Regions from separate parts of the Planococcus liqunii genome, predicted to be linked through region 2. Evidence: riboswitches for the same ligand, from Rfam matches in the RefSeq annotation. Region 2 holds a riboswitch; the other holds the start of a gene.

Region 1 (7,884 bases), 1.2 Mb from region 2:
TTATCGCACGCAAGTAAACTTTTCACTGCAATTGGGAAATGAAGAGACCACTTTGGAATTCCAAAAAGACGTCGGCCCTAGCATTGCGTATGATTGGCGGAAAAAATTCCGGAAAGCGGATGTCGCTTCTTCTGAAGGCATTCAATTGGAAAAAGCAAAAGAAGACGACCGTAACGTGATGGTTAACTTGACTCATAGCGTTGGCAATCCATTAACGACTTCACCGAATATCGACTATGACGTATCTGCCACATTTTATCGGGACGGACATTATGACATCACCGGCCTTCACGATCAGGCACCCAACCATGAAGTCTACTTGAAAAATGATAAAATGGATGACTGGTTCCAAATCCATGAAGCGGAAAGCAAAGGCCTCGCCTGGATGTCACGAAGCACCGCGAGCCAATACTGGCGAATCTCAAATTTTGAGTAGGAAATTGAAAGCGCCTGTTCAGCTCCGAAAGGCATAAGACGATTTGGCGAAGCGGCGTGTTTCCAGCCGCATAGCCAAAGTGGCTTATGACCCGAGGAGTTAGGCGCTGCAGCTGGACAGTAGGAAAAACGCAGGCGCCCATGTAGCCCCGGCCAACACACAAAAAAATCCTGATGCGCTTCAGCGCGTCAGGATTTTTTATTGTTTATCTAGAAAACGTTTCCGAATATGAGGCGGCGGCAACATACAACTATTGAGTTTGCCAAATACCTTATAGCGGTTTTTTGCTACAACATCGTAGGCCCCATCGCGCAGCGGGCGCGGGAAAGATTTTAAGTAAAAAGCCAATTTCCACAAACCTGTCAGGTGGCGGGAAATCATCAATGCACCTTCTGATTTAACGTACGCTTTGCCGTCCTGTATCAAGACCAGGCTGTCCACGTCTTCCGGTACTTCATGTTTCTTTCTCAATTCACGGCCAATGTCACTTTGCAAAGAAGCAAACTGGTAATAGCCGGCGGGGTCGTGGTTTATGATGAACTGCACACTGGAATCGCAGAAATTACAATCCCCATCAAATAATACTACCGCATGATCCATCTCTATCCCTCCTTCACGTTAAAACACCTAGTTATTTAATAGCCTCTTTTCGCTTTCCTCAAACACCTATTTCGAAAGCGTCCCTTGATGAAAAAACAGTTTCCACCCGGTTTCCCTCTTTTTCCATACGGAACTTCGGATGGAAGATACCCCCGTGGTCTTGTTGAAAATCCGGTATGTAGTGAGGACGGCTGCGGGACCCAATTCGTCCAGCTTAAAGCCGGAAATCTCCATTTCATCAGGAGACAAAGAATGGCTTTCGTTGTAATCAGATCGTTTCCACACTCTTCCTGAGCTTCCGAACTCAAAAAAATCATCATCCAGCACTTCTCCCAGCTTCTCTTTTGAAACCCGGACATCGGGCCGGATATGGCTGCATTCCAGTTCGAAAATTTCTTTTTCCAGCTCGTTCATTTCTTGTTCCCTCCAGTTGCCGCTTCGTCAATTGCATTTAAACCAAAGAAAACCCCATGCTCATCAGGCACAGGGTTATGGTCATTCTTTTTCTTCGTAGAAATCTTTCATGTCTTTATCTTCTCCAGGCTGATCTTGCGGGCCATCGGACGAACCAAAGTCTTCAACATCCTGGAAAGTGTCCGTATAATCGCGAAGCCGGCTGTCTTCTTTTTCCACTGGCTGGCTGGTAGAACTTTGCAGCACATCTTCCTCTGGCGGACGCGACGTCATGTCGGTGTCCTGTTGAGCGTGGTCAATGCATGTCAAAGCTGTAGGGAGCGCTTCTAAGCGTTCGAATGGGATTTCCGTTCCGCATACTGTACATTTGCCATACGTGCCGTTTTCTATCGCTTCCAGCGCGGCATTCGTGTCCTCGAGCTCGTCTTCTTTAAAACGGTTCAACGCCATGCCGCGTTCCTGGTCAAACAAGTCAGTGGCATTATCGGCTGGATGGTTGTCATAAGTGGACAATTCCGTCGTATCAAATTCTTCGGTATGTTCCACACGGTCTTCAAGTGAATTTTTTTGTTCCGTTAATTGGTTTTTTAATTGCTTTAATTGTTCATCAGTCATTGGGCTTCCTCCTCAAAACTTGCTTGTTCTGTATATTTCCTTTTTCAGAGAAATCAAACCTGATGCCAGAGAAGCCCTCCGGTATTCAGCCAGATTCTTGCTCAAAACGAGCAAGCAAACTGAGCAAATAGGCATCCAGCCGCTGCCTGATTAAGCCATCTGTCAGTCCGGTTATCCCAAAAGTTTCCCAGCCCGGATAAACCACTGGCGGTCCGTCCAAAATATCGGTTAAAGCGAGAATATCCCAATAAGCCCGGTAAATAAAGCCATCGGCATACCGCATATACGCCTCAAGGAACCGGTCAGCTGTTTCGATGCCGCAAAGCTGGGCCAGGTTTAATCGGCAGTGGCCGACGTCTACCCCGGCAGGCCCTCTGCACGCATTCACCCAATCCACTACCCCACTCACTTCTTGCCCTTTCCACAATATGTTTGCCGGGTGAAAATCACGGTGCAGAAAACAAGATTCGACGGATGGCCGGACTTCGCGGGCAATCGAAAAGGCCCGCAACCATTCTTCCGGATAGTCTGACCAATCTGGCCTCTCCAGAGACAGTGCCTGATTGTAAGAAAAGTATTCCCACTGAAAGCTGGCAGCTTCATGCGAATGGATTTTTACGAGTACCGCAGCCAACCCCTCCAGCCATTCTTGTTCATTGTCCGGCTGCAGTACGACGCTTCCTTCAATTTTCGTCATCAAAACGGCCGGTACGCCGCACTGTTCGCCACTGGCATCAAACGCCAATAGTCCTGGTACGGCAAGACCTGTTTTGGCGGCTTCCAGTAAACTTGCCGCCTCATGGCCCGCCAAATCTGGTTCCATCGCCAGCCATTCTGCTTTTGTAAAAAGCCTGAGGACGCAGGATTCTGTACCGCCGCCATCTGAATAGTCCATTTCATACAGATGGGAAGAAGTGCCTCCCGCAAGCGGTTCGATACGGAGAAGTTCTTTTTGTTCGCCGATTTTTTTATTCACCCAATCTACGGCGTTGGACGGCCATCCCGTTTGTTTTATCGCCATCTTCCCGTCTCCTTTCATCGGACAGAAAAAAGCCCACCTTCTGGCTAAACCAGCTCGGCAGGCAAATTTAAAGCTTTAATACCTGACTGGCCGCACATTTCGAATAACAAAACGGCTTTTCGGAAGTGTAGGCATTCGGGCCATGCTGTAACTGACATCTTGATCTGGAACATCGTATTCCATTTTTCTGACCAAGAACTCCAGGCTGGTCTTCATCGCTTCAATCGTTACCCATTCTCCTGCGCATCGATGGCCCAAATCGTATTCCCCGCCACCTTGCGGAATAAAACTGAAGGGGCTTTCCTTCCAGTCACGGAACCGTTCCGGACGGAATTCTTCCGGCTGGACCCACAATTCCGGATGATGGTTCGTGCCGTAGATATCTAATAGCACAAGCGTCCCTTTTCTAAAGTGATACCCTTGCCAAACAAAGTTTTCACGGACTCTCGCCCCTGTAAATGGCCCGAATGGATAATATCGGCGCACTTCCTGGACAAACCACTGGCTATAGTCTCCCCGGTTGGCAGCCAATTTCTCACGTGTTTCGGGATGTTCATGAAGAGCGATTGCACCAAAAGTAATGTAGCGGCCAATCGCTACAATCGGCCGTAAAATATTAATCACTTCAATGGCCGCCATATGAGTCGTCATTTTCTTTTCATTCGGCTGCTTATACCAGGCCATGGCTTGAAGCGCCGTTCCATTTGGTGCTTGCAGTTTTCCTTTACGCACCGCTTTTACTATTTTCTCGACCCAATCTTCCGACTGTTTGCGTGCGGTTCTGCCTTTCCAATGCCTTGGACCAGCAGCCCCAAACGAATCAATCAGCGCCCCCATATCGCGGGAACGCATTTCTACTTCGTTTTCCCGAAGAGGAACTCCTGCCCAACGGCAGGCTACCCGCATCATTAATTCTTCTACTTCTTTAAAAAATAAAACTTCTTCCATTGTGCTCCATCGCTCGACAGCAGAACGCCATTCTTCTGTAACGTAAATGTTTAAGAGACGCAAACGTTCGGGAGTCATAAGCGACATAAAAAGCTGTTTTCGATGCTTATGAGATGCATCATCCATTGTTTGGATCGCTTTTTCGCCCATTAAGGTTTTCTGTACTCTCTTTGGCACGGCTCCTCTTCGCCGAAATTTACTTTCATCATAAAACACACGCGCCGCTTCTTCGCCCGCTATGCATACTGCCGTTTGGCCAAGCAAACGCGTTTGAAAAACATCTGTCTTCAGTTGCCTTGTACGGTTCGGTATGAATAGATACCCTTCTGTCATCAAAGCCAATGTATTGTCTACGCCCTTATCACGGGGGATTGGTCGAGTCTCTGCCATGAACTGCAATTCCTCCTTTAATGCGCTGCTTTTCCAATTCACTTACCCGCAAGGAAAATCTGCGAAACAATCAGATACATTCATTTTTGTAAGGCGCCAAAAACTTCCCGTGGCCTGTCCGGTAATTTGTATGATTTCTTTAAAAAGAGAATTGACAGCAAACCGAAAGTCTTTTACGATGAGTGAGGTAACATTAACTACATAACCCGGCAACGGGAGAGGTTCATAGCATTTCACCCTCTATAAAAAACTATGGATTGACGAAATTCAGCCAAATCCACATGCGATTTGGCTTTTTCTTTTTCCGTTTTTTTATAGGCCTCTCTCAAGTCGGACACTTGAAGGAGGCCTTTTTTTATGGCAGGAAGAAACGAAGATACACTGGACCACTTGTCGCTTCTCGGCAATCAAAACACGAAATACCAATTTGAGTACGATCCGGACATTCTGGAAGCGATCGATAATTTGCATACACGCGATTATTTCGTAAAATTCAATTGCCCGGAATTCACTTCCCTGTGCCCGCAAACCGGACAGCCGGATTTCGCCACGATTTACTTGAGCTTTATTCCGGACAAAAAATTGGTGGAAAGCAAATCGTTGAAATTGTACTTGTTCAGCTTCCGCAACCACGGCGATTTCCACGAAGACGTCGTCAATATCATCATGAACGATTTGATTAAATTGCTTGAACCCCGCTATATCGAAGTCTGGGGCAAGTTTACACCGCGCGGCGGCTTGTCGATCGATCCTTATACAAACTACGGAAAACCAGGTACAAAATACGAAGAAATGGCATCTTACCGGATGATGAACCACGATATGTATCCGGAAACGATCACCAACCGGTAAGGGAGCGCGCTATGTTACTTTACTTAAACGGGGCATTTGTCGGACTGCTTATCTTATCAAACATCCTGGCAGTTAAATTGTTTAGTATTGGTGAATGGCTGGTGCTGCCGGCAGCAGTGGTCGTTTATGTTTTCACTTTTCCCATTACGGACACGATTGCGGAAGTCTACGGAAAAGAAGCGGCCCGCCAAACCGTTTTTGCCGGATTCTTCACGCAATGCTGCGCGCTTGCGTTCATCTATTTGGCTATTCACTTGCCTTCAGCGCCATTCTTCGGAGACCAGGCATCGTTTGAAACCATTTTCTCTGCGGGGTTCCGGGTCACTTTGGCCAGCTTGATTTCGTACTTTATCAGCCAAAACTTGGACGTAACCATTTTCCATAAGCTGAAAGACCGCCACGGCGAATCCAAACTTTGGCTGCGCAATAACGCATCAACAATGGTAAGCCAATTGGTCGATACAACGATTTTTATCGCCATCGCTTTTTATGGCACCATGCCTACTGCCGCACTTGTGGCCATGATCTTTACGCAATACGCCTTTAAGTGGCTTGCAGCTGCTTGCGATACTCCGCTTGTCTACTTGCTGGTGAAGCTATGCAGACGCAGCGAGTCCAGCAGCGTACGCGTTTACGGATAATGCACAAAATAAAAAACTGTAACCAAGTTCATCTTTTCCTGAGCTTGGTTACAGTTTTTTATATAGGAGAAAATGCTTCTCCGGATAAGTTCAATTGCTGAATAAAAGGGGTTGAGTCACTTTAAGCTTCTGGCTCCATTAGCCGTTTTCATTTTACTGCCTACTCGCGACAGAACCAAATCTGCTGTAATCGGCAAATGGTCCGATATGGACGTTTCGATAACAGCGGCTTGTTCGGGCTCCAAGTGTTGATCTGTAAAAATATAGTCGATGCGTGTTACCGGTTTTAACTTCACGCCATCGCTGTCGTGTTCATAAGGAGCCGGATACGTATACATATTGTTTTTGCCAGTTTTTAAGAACACATCGTCAAAATGATTTTCCATTCTTTTGATCTGCAGATGGTCGGGATCTGCATTAAAATCACCTGTAATGATTTTAGGGAAGCGGCTTTTTTCCGTAATCTCCAGAATTTCATCAATACTGACTTTCAGCTCTTCCTCTTTTAATGACAAATGAGTGTTGAAAAAGCTCACATACGTTCCTTTTACTTCGAGTACGACTTCCAGTATTCCACGTTGTTCACTGTTTGCAATGGGAGAGATAACTTTTGTCAGCAGGTGGTTTTCAACATACTTGATCGGATGTTTGCTTAAAACCGCATTGCCGTATTGGCGCCGTGGCCTTTCGGGTTCATTCGGCTCCAGATCCAAATTGGCGCCAAACGCACCGTACATGCCCAGCCGATGGCTCAGCCAATCTACCTGATCGATAAATTCACTGCGGTCCGTAAAATGCCGGTCAAGCTCCTGCAAACCGACGATTTCTGCTCCTGACTGTTCAATGACCTTTGCTGTTCTTTCCAAGTCTACAATGTTGTCCATGCCGAGTCCGTGAGCGATATTAAACGACATCACTTTAATGGGCACCGTGGGGGGGATTTTGTCACTCTCCATAAAAAACATCTCCTTTTAATATGAACCGAGTCCATGGCAAGGGATAATAGATGCATTGATTATAGCAATTTTCTGATACAAAAGCACTTACTTATGTGCTCTATTTTCGTATAATTTTTGAACATCAAAATTATTCCTGCTAATGCCATCTTTAAGAAGTTTAAGAAACAATGACTTTCGGGAAGGCAGTCTGCGCTGGCTTCTGCAACGGTTTTTGGAGCGGCGTGACAACAAAATCTGCTGCAATCGGCAAATGGTCCGAGACATCCGTTTCCATAACCGCTACTTGCACCGGATCCAGCTCGGGATCAGCGAAAATATAATCGATGCGGGTAATCGGTTTGAAGTTTTCACCTGTTTCCGCATTTTGATAAGGTGCCGGATACGTATAAGCGTCTCCTCTTTTCAATTTCAAAAAAGCGTCGCTTAAATGGCGGTTCAATCTCTTAATTTGTCCATCCCGTGGAAGTGCATTGAAATCTCCCAGAACGATTCGTGGAAAGCTGCGCTTTTCGATGATGCCGACCAGTTCGCCAATGCTGACTTTCAACTCTTCTTCCTCTAATGCCAGGTGAGTGTTATACACCGTAATCAAGTTCCCTTTAATTTCAATCACCGCTTCCAAGATGCCGCGCTGCTCATTCTTGCCAAAGTCGGTCAGCACTTGGGTCAACAAATGATTTTCCGAATACTTGATCGGGTGTTTGCTTAAAATCGCATTGCCGTATTGGCGGCGCGGTCCGTCCGCTTCCACCGGTTCAAAATCGAGGTTCGCCCCAAATACTGCCTGCATGCCCAACCTTTCGCTTAGCCATTGCACTTGATCCGCAAAAGCGCTGCGCTCCGAAAAGCAACGGTCGACTTCCTGCAAAGCGACAATATGGGCACAGGAATCTTCAATAATGCCTGCCGTTTTTTCCAAGTCCACTATTCCGTTCATTCCTAAACCGTGAGCGATGTTAAATGACATGACTTTTACAGAAACAAGTGGTTCTTTTCCTCTTTCAAGCA
Region 2 (7,884 bases):
GGTGGAAATTCAGGCAGCGATATGGATGAAGTACGCCATCCGTTTTTTCAACTTTTTAATGAAGTGGATGGCCATTGGCTGTCAAATAGGGTGGTAGCGCGGAGAAACCTTCGTCCCTTTTTTATGGGGATGACAGGTTTTTTTTATTATATTTTTTTACATCCAGGAGGAATCAGCCATGTTTCAGATTAAAGAAGTTTTTTCACCATCCATCAAAGAAGCGTTTGCCATAACCGCTTTGATCGTCCTAATCATTAGCGTCAGCTTAATCAAATTTCAAGCAGTTCCCCACATGCCGATTCTTTTTGCAATTCTTCTATTGATTTGCTACGGACTCATCAAAGGCGTGCCGTACTACAAATTGGAAAAAGGTTTGGTCGCCGGAGCAGGAGCCGGCATGAGTGCCGTATTTCTCTTTTTCTTCATCGGCATCTTGATCAGCAGCTGGATGATGAGCGGGACGATTCCGACGCTAATATACGCGGGCTTCAACTTGGTGACGCCGCTGTTCTTTTTTGCCATCGTTTTTGTGGTTACCTCCATTATCGGGCTGTCTATCGGAAGTTCACTGACGACCGTAGCAACAGTCGGTGTGGCGTTTATCGGCATGGCATCTGTTATGGACATTTCGCTAGCGATTACGGCCGGCGCTATTGTTTCTGGTGCGTTTTTCGGGGACAAAATGTCTCCACTGTCCGATACGACCAATCTGGCATCTTCTATGGTCGGAGTGGATTTGTTCGAGCATATTCGCAATATGGGCTGGACGACCGTTCCGGCGTTTATCATTTCACTGATTGTATTTGCCGTGCTGTCCCCGGATTCATCAGTGGCCCAAGTGGACGACGTGGCCATTTTCCAGCAAGGCTTGCTGGATACGGGCGCCATCCACTGGTATTCAATGATTCCGTTGGTTGTCCTGATCATTTTAACAATCGGAAAAGTGCCGGCCATGATGACGCTTGCCGTCAGTTCCATTGTTGCAGTCGCTATTTCTTTTTTCCACTTCAGTTACAGCGCGGCAGAAGTGCTGGCAATTTTGTACAGCGGTTTCGTTTCTGAAACAGGCGTTAAAGACATCGATACGCTGCTTTCAAGAGGCGGGATGGAAAGTATGCTGTTTACGGTCGGCTTGGTTCTGCTCGCACTCAGCATGGGCGGCTTGTTGTTCACGCTCGGAATCGTCCAATGCCTGCTCGGAAAACTCGAGAGCGTACTGAAGAAAGTTTCTTCTGTGATTGCGGCATCGGCGTTGACGGCCATTGGCATCAATGTCCTGATTGGTGAACAATACTTGTCGATTTTATTGACTGGCCAAGCATTCCATAAGCAATATGAAAAAGTGGGCCTTACCGGGAAAAATTTAAGCCGAGTAATGGAAGACGCCGGGACGGTCGTCAATCCGCTGGTTCCTTGGAGCGTATGCGGCATTTTCATCACTTCCATTTTAGGGGTCTCTACTTTAACTTATCTGCCATTTGCATTCTTTTGCCTCTTGTCGCCGATTTTGACGGTTTTGTTCGGCTACACCGGCAAAACCCTGACTTACCGGAAAGCGGAAGAATTGTAATCGTCAGCGGACCTGTAGCGTGCTTTTGAAAAGTTGTATAAGAAATTAGGTAGAAATTCCTTTCGTTGTCAATATTTCTAAAGTATAAGCGTATTTTTTCATATATAATAAAAGCGAGTATACAAAAAGGGGTAGAGCAATGAACGGAATAACGAATTTTTCTGCTTATATAAATGGAAATGTAGAATCCATCTCCAATCAGATTGTTGAAAGTGTAATCAGCAGAATGGGATTAGTCATTTCAGATGCTGAAAAAGAACAGGCCATTGCCATGTACAATCAACTTCTTGGCTTTTTCGGCGATATATTGATTTATAAAGATGAAGAAGTGGTTCCGGAAGAACTGATCAAATGGAGCAAAAACAATGCAGCGATGCAAGTTGCTGGTGGCGGAAAAATTTCTGAAATCGTGGTGCGCTATGGCCCAACGCGGGAAATTGTCAATGAAATGTTTACCGATCTTAGCGTAGAGCTTGAATTGACTGTCAGAGAAGCAGGCTTTATCTTAAAACGCATCAGCCAAATTCTGGACGTCAGTTTAAATGAAACGTTTTTTGCATTTGAACGGCTGTCAGATCAATATCAGGAAGAAACGCGAAAAGAGCTGACCAAATTATCAGCTCCGATTGTCCCAATCCAGGACGATATAGTGGTCTTGCCGCTAATCGGTTTTATTGATGAAGTACGAGTTCGCCACATCATTGATAATGTCATTCCACAATTGGCTGAGATGAATGTCCGGCACGTCATTTCGGATTTTTCAGGCTTAGTGATGATCAATGCCCAAGTAGCAGAAGCCATCTACCAGATTGGCGGCACACTGCGTTTGATGGGGATTCATATAGTAGTTGCCGGCCTGCGTCCGGATCTTGCACAGACAATTGTCAATACAGGAATGGACATGTCGATGACCGAGTCTTATGCAACGGTCAAACAGGCCCTGAAAGTTTTAACTGAACAAGAAAAAGCGTGAAATCATTCGATTTCACGCTTTTTTAGGCTGTTGAGAAACATTCTATTCTCTAAGCCATTTCGCTCCAAGTGGACGCTTTCCGCGGGCACGGCTTCAGCCGCTTCCTTCGCTGCGCTCCGTCCAGGGGCTTCAGCTCGTGCTGTTCCCGCAGGAGTCGCCACTTTCCGCTTCATTCGGCTCACTCTTTTCATAAAGAATTGTTTTTATCAAAAAGAGTGGAAGAGTAGTCATGCTATTTATTCATTGCTCTCCAACGATATGGAGCAACCCAGCGGAGAAAACCCTACTGCTCCTGCAGTGCTGCGCACTTCGTCGCAAAGACTTAGCCTCGCAGGCTTCGACTAATGTCTTGCCTGCGGGAAAGCGAGACAGCCGAGACCCCGCAAGACGCGCAGCGGCTGAGGAGGCTTGGCGCTCGCCCGCGGCAAGCGCAGCTGGTTTGCGAAATATCGGTGATATTCAAAAAAGAATTTTTTTCTATTTATACGCCGCGTTTATTGCCCCACACCAAGGTATGGAGCTGTGGCAAGACTTTGGCATTGTTCATAATTGATGAGCGGACGGCTTGATCGATGAGCCATTCATAGCGCTCTAAAAGGGTGGCTGTGAGGCCTGTGTCGTCCGTTGTGGCCGTGTCGCTGTTGCCGGTCTGTAAATAGAACGGGACAGCTGGGTAGCGCAGATGGAGGTCTTCGGCATACTTGAAATCCTCTTCATCAAAAATGACCACTTTCAGGCTGGCATTGGCACCCGCAAGCTTGTCCATGAAAAAATCCAGTTTGCCGAAATCTGTCTTCATGCCGGAACTTGGCGGTTTCGGTGAAATGGTGATGTCGTCGATTGCCGGCATCCAGTCCTGCCAAATCGATCCTTGCGTTTCCACGCCGACTTTCCAGCCGTTTTCCTGGCATAGAGCCACCAGCTCGGCAATGCCTTTGTGCAATGCAGGGTTGCCGCCGGATATGGTCACATGGGAAAAGGCTTGGCCGCCGATCGCTTTAAGTTCCCCAATGATATCTTCAGGCTTTTTAGAGACGCTTTTGCCGGTGCCATCCCATGTGAATTTGGAATCACACCACGAACAGGAGTAATCACAGCCGGCGGTCCGGACAAACATCGTTTTTTGCCCCATGACCATGCCTTCGCCTTGGATGGTCGGACCGAATACTTCCATAACCGGTATTCTCATTGGAAGTCCTCCTTGGAGGGACGGTATACGACATAGCTCGTCGGCGTTTCCCGGACAATTACTTGCAGGCAATGCGGCTGGTTGGCAGTGGATTGAAGAAGGTTCTCAACCATTTGCCAGATTTGTTGGGCCAGGAGTTCTGTCGTCGGAAACTGTGCTTCAAATTCAGGATGGTGATTCAATACCGAATGATCGTATTTTTTATGGATTAAATTTTTCAGTAGTTTAAAATCTATTAGAAAACCAGTGGTGTCGAGTTCGTTTCCACAAATCGTGAGATTGATGAAATACGTGTGGCCATGCATTTCCTGGCATTTTCCTGCGTCTTCGCTAGGAATGAAATGGGCTGCTGAAAAATGCATGTCTTTGTTCAATTCGAATCGAAATTCGTGCGGGATAGAAGGATAGAATTGCTGCATCATAAATGAGCACCTGCAGCTTTTTTCGCTTTGTACGCGCTGAGCCCTTCGTTTCGCAGGATGCAGGATGGGCATTCACCGCAACCGGAACTTGGAATGCCGTTGTAGCAGGTCAGGGTTTTCTCCTGGACAAAGTCGAGTGCATCCAATTGGTCCGACAGTTCCCATACTTCGGATTTATCGAGCCACATTAAAGGTGTGTGGATGACAAATTGCTTGTCCATAGCCAGGTTCAACGTGACATTGAGCGATTTGATGAATGTATCCCGGCAATCGGGATAGCCGCTGAAATCGGTCTCGCTGACGCCTGTTATCAAATGCCGGGCCCCAATGGCATCAGCATAAACCGCTGCAAAAGATAAAAACAAGTGGTTTCTGCCGGGCACAAACGTAGAGGGCAATTCGCCTTCGGTTGCTGTTACTTCGATGTCGTCCCGCGTCAGCGCATTGGCTGACAGTTGGTTGATCAAGGTCATATCAAGCACTTTGAAAGAGACGCCGAGCTCTTCCGCAATTTTGCGGGCGCATTCGATTTCCGCTGAATGGCGCTGTCCATAATCGAAAGTCACGGTAGCTATTTCTTTAAAATTCTTCAATGCCCAAAAAAGGCAAGTGGTGCTGTCTTGGCCGCCGCTGAACACGACAACCGCTTTTTCGTTTTTCAAATGAAACATCTCCTTAGTTTTTTAGAGAGGGAGTTTGCGAACCTCTTTTTTTCGAACACTGTTAATAATAACATAGAATAAAATAGGGGAAACCGTGAAACTTTTGTGGGATAACGAGCGTATGAATGAGCAGGAAGGAAAAAACAGCCAATCGTCGAATAGGATTTATAGAAGAATGAAGGAAAGGTTTGAGTGACAATTGAAAATAGAACCGGAAGAATGGTTTTCACAAATGGACTGGCAGAATTTTTCGAGCCGGACAATCCTTGGCATTGATGGCTTCAGCCGTACTGGCAAAACAAAGCTGTCTAAAGAACTGGAAGCCCGTCTCAGGGAGCAGGGCTTAGCAGTCTATGTCTTTCACATCGATGATTTTATTGTGGAGAAGAAGCGGCGTTATGGAACCGGACTCGAAGAGTGGCAGGAATATTATTTTCTGTAATGGGAAGCAGAGCATCTGGCTGAATTTTTCTTTGGACAGTTAAAAACGGCGGAGCAGCTGGACCTTTGGGTATATGATAGGGACCAAGACAGCCGTCCCTTGCAGACGGTCCGTCTGCCTGGAGAAGGCATAATCCTAGTTGAAGGGGTATTTCTTCAAAGGAAAGAATGGCGCCATTTTTTTGATTGCTTAGTATATCTGGAATGTCCGGCAGAACAACGTTTTTTACGGGAATCAGAGAATATGCAATCCGATCATGCTTTATTGAAGCGCCGCTACTGGAAAGCAGAAGCGTATTATGAAGAAATGCTAAAGCCGGCTGAGCAGGCAGATTGGGTGCTGGATAGCAGTACAAGCAAGATAGGAGATGCAATATGAACCGCAACACGGCAAATAAAAGAACGATGTGGATTGTGGTTGCACTGGTTGCGGTCTTGATTGCTGCAGCCATTATTTATTTCTTGCTGCGTGACACTGGCCATGAAAAAGGTGCGACCGAAATGGGCGCAAGCGCGGATTACAAATTGGATGTGCAAATGGATGATCAAAACCGGTTCCGGATTACGGCAGACATCAACGTACTGAACGAGTCCGATGAAACCTTTAAAGATCTGGGTTTTTATTTGATACCGAATGCCATCAATCCGGACGAGATGCCGGAATTGGCGCAAGCGTCTGCTGAAGTCGCTGTCGAATCAGTAAAGCGCGGAGATGAAGAATTGTCTTATGGCCTGGACAACAACAAATTGCTGGTAGAGCTGGAAACGGGATTGGAACCGGAAAGTACGGAAGAAATAACGGTTGCTTATACCATGAAACTGCCGGAAAACGGTATGCGATTGTCGCAGGACGGGGACAATTATTTTTTGGCGCAGTGGTACCCGATGCTTGCCCAATATGATAAGGGATGGGACATTCAGGATTTTGATATGAACGGGGAGAGCTACCACAGCGGATTTGGAGATTTTGAAGTGAGCTATAAGCTGCCGAAAGAATACTTGGTGGCCAGTTCGGCCGCTGAAGGGGATATTCGGCCATCTTCATCCGGTACAGTGAAAGGCGAGCGGATCAAAGATTTTTACTTGGCTTTTTTGAATACAGAAGAATGGCTCTATGAGTCGGTAGAAGTAAATGAGTCGGTCCTGCGGCTCTTTATGCCGATGGACCAGGAGTTTATGGATGAAAATATTGTAAAGGCAAAAGCAGCTTACGCATTTTTTGAAGAACGGATTGGGGACAACCCGTTTCCGGAACTCGATATCATTGCCAATGACGGCTATATGGAATACCCGAACGTGATTGAAGTGGCCAGTACATGGGATGCGCTGGATGAAGTGCTGGTCCATGAGATTGGACATCAATGGTTTTATTATATTGTGGGAAATGATTCATACGAAGATGCTTGGCTTGATGAAAGCATCACCGAGTTTGCCACTTCCATTTTCCTTTCGGACTATTACGAGGATGAAGATTACGGATTCAGATCGGCACAAATGGCAGCAGATGCTTACCGCCAAGAGAAGTATGCGAATCTGCCATTAAGTGAATACAACGAAGGTGAATACGTATCGACCGTTTACGGGGAAGCGCCGCTCGTGCTGCGGAATTTCTTCGCAGAACGCGGTGGCAGTGACGAAGCGCTGGAATTTTTAGCGGCTTATTATGACGAGTATCAATTCAAGTACGTCAATACGCCGACCTTTAAAGATTTTTTCACTTCTTATTACGGTGAAGAACAACGTGAATTTTTGGACAGTTGGCTTCAGTGAATAAAAACAGCGCTTCTGAAAAGAAACGCTCAGACTGTAGACAAAGCCTAGATGAGATGCATAGCGATGCATAGAACCAACCGGACCGGCCACTTCGCTTTCAGTGGGCTCAGCTTCAGCCTCCTCGCCGCTTCGCACCTCCGGGGTCTTCAGCTTTCGCTGTCCCACAGGAGTCTCCGTCGCCGAACCGGTTGGGGCGTCTCTTTGGATTCGCAAGTGAATGGTCATCGGATTGAAGCTTAAAAGACATCCCAAGGTGAAAAGTGACACCTCTGGATAGCCTTCATGTTCAGGATCCGAAGTGAAAGCCGGCGACTCCAGCGAGCCCGCGGAACACGTCTGGCTGAAACGGAGGATCGGGATGTCCAGTAGTATGTTAATTCTTCTCTCAAGTATAAAAAATTCTTTTGTCTACAAGCTCAGCGCTTCTAAAAAGAAGCGCTTTTTTTATTAAAAATAAAGCTATTTTCTGAAAGAAGATGCTGTTAAAATATAGAAAAGATCGGGGTTATTTGATGCATATTATACGAGCGGATCTAGGTCATGCGAAAGGGATTGCCCAAGTTCATATAGACAGTTGGAAAACCACTTATAGCGGCATTGTCCCCCAGGATTATTTGAATCAGTTGGACTACGAGAGCCGGGAACAGCAATGGCGGAAAAATCTTTCTGCCAGCCAGGTATTTGTTGCGGTGACCAGCGGCAATCAAGTAGCCGGTTTTTCGACAGGCGGCAAAGAACGGACAGGGAATTTTGGGGATGCTGTCGGTGAAGTGTATGCCATCTATATTTTAAAAGAATATCAGGGACGCGGTTTAGGCAAGCACTTGTTAAAGCCCATTATCGACGATTTGCAG

Evidence for each region. Region 2 has a riboswitch for preQ1 ahead of queC (7-cyano-7-deazaguanine synthase QueC). Riboswitches for the same ligand answer to the same signal wherever they lie in the genome.
Region 1: linked by a shared signal. The riboswitch ahead of queF (preQ(1) synthase) and the one ahead of queC (7-cyano-7-deazaguanine synthase QueC) in region 2 are both predicted to bind preQ1.

What each region holds. Positions count from the first base shown of each region.
Region 1 is NZ_CP129238.1:223,117-231,000, reverse strand. It holds gene QWY22_RS01240 (DUF3238 domain-containing protein) at 1-436, shown strand, start outside; gene QWY22_RS01235 (thiol-disulfide oxidoreductase DCC family protein) at 635-1,036, opposite strand; gene QWY22_RS01230 (nuclear transport factor 2 family protein) at 1,103-1,450, opposite strand; gene QWY22_RS01225 (TraR/DksA C4-type zinc finger protein) at 1,532-2,065, opposite strand; gene QWY22_RS01220 (phosphotransferase family protein) at 2,151-3,086, opposite strand; gene cypC (CYP152 family fatty-acid peroxygenase CypC) at 3,162-4,424, opposite strand; PreQ1 riboswitch class I at 4,637-4,684, shown strand; gene queF (preQ(1) synthase) at 4,782-5,276, shown strand; gene QWY22_RS01205 (queuosine precursor transporter) at 5,288-5,917, shown strand; gene QWY22_RS01200 (endonuclease/exonuclease/phosphatase family protein) at 6,034-6,873, opposite strand; gene QWY22_RS01195 (endonuclease/exonuclease/phosphatase family protein) at 7,034-7,884, opposite strand, start outside.
Region 2 is NZ_CP129238.1:1,423,415-1,431,298, forward strand. It holds gene QWY22_RS07210 (hypothetical protein) at 1-192, shown strand, start outside; gene nhaC (Na+/H+ antiporter NhaC) at 179-1,570, shown strand; gene QWY22_RS07220 (STAS domain-containing protein) at 1,710-2,543, shown strand; gene queE (7-carboxy-7-deazaguanine synthase QueE) at 3,025-3,732, opposite strand; gene queD (6-carboxytetrahydropterin synthase QueD) at 3,729-4,154, opposite strand; gene queC (7-cyano-7-deazaguanine synthase QueC) at 4,151-4,816, opposite strand; PreQ1 riboswitch class I at 4,824-4,867, opposite strand; gene QWY22_RS19565 (nucleoside/nucleotide kinase family protein) at 5,016-5,258, shown strand; gene QWY22_RS19570 (hypothetical protein) at 5,502-5,636, shown strand; gene QWY22_RS07245 (M1 family metallopeptidase) at 5,633-7,027, shown strand; gene QWY22_RS07250 (GNAT family N-acetyltransferase) at 7,543-7,884, shown strand, end outside.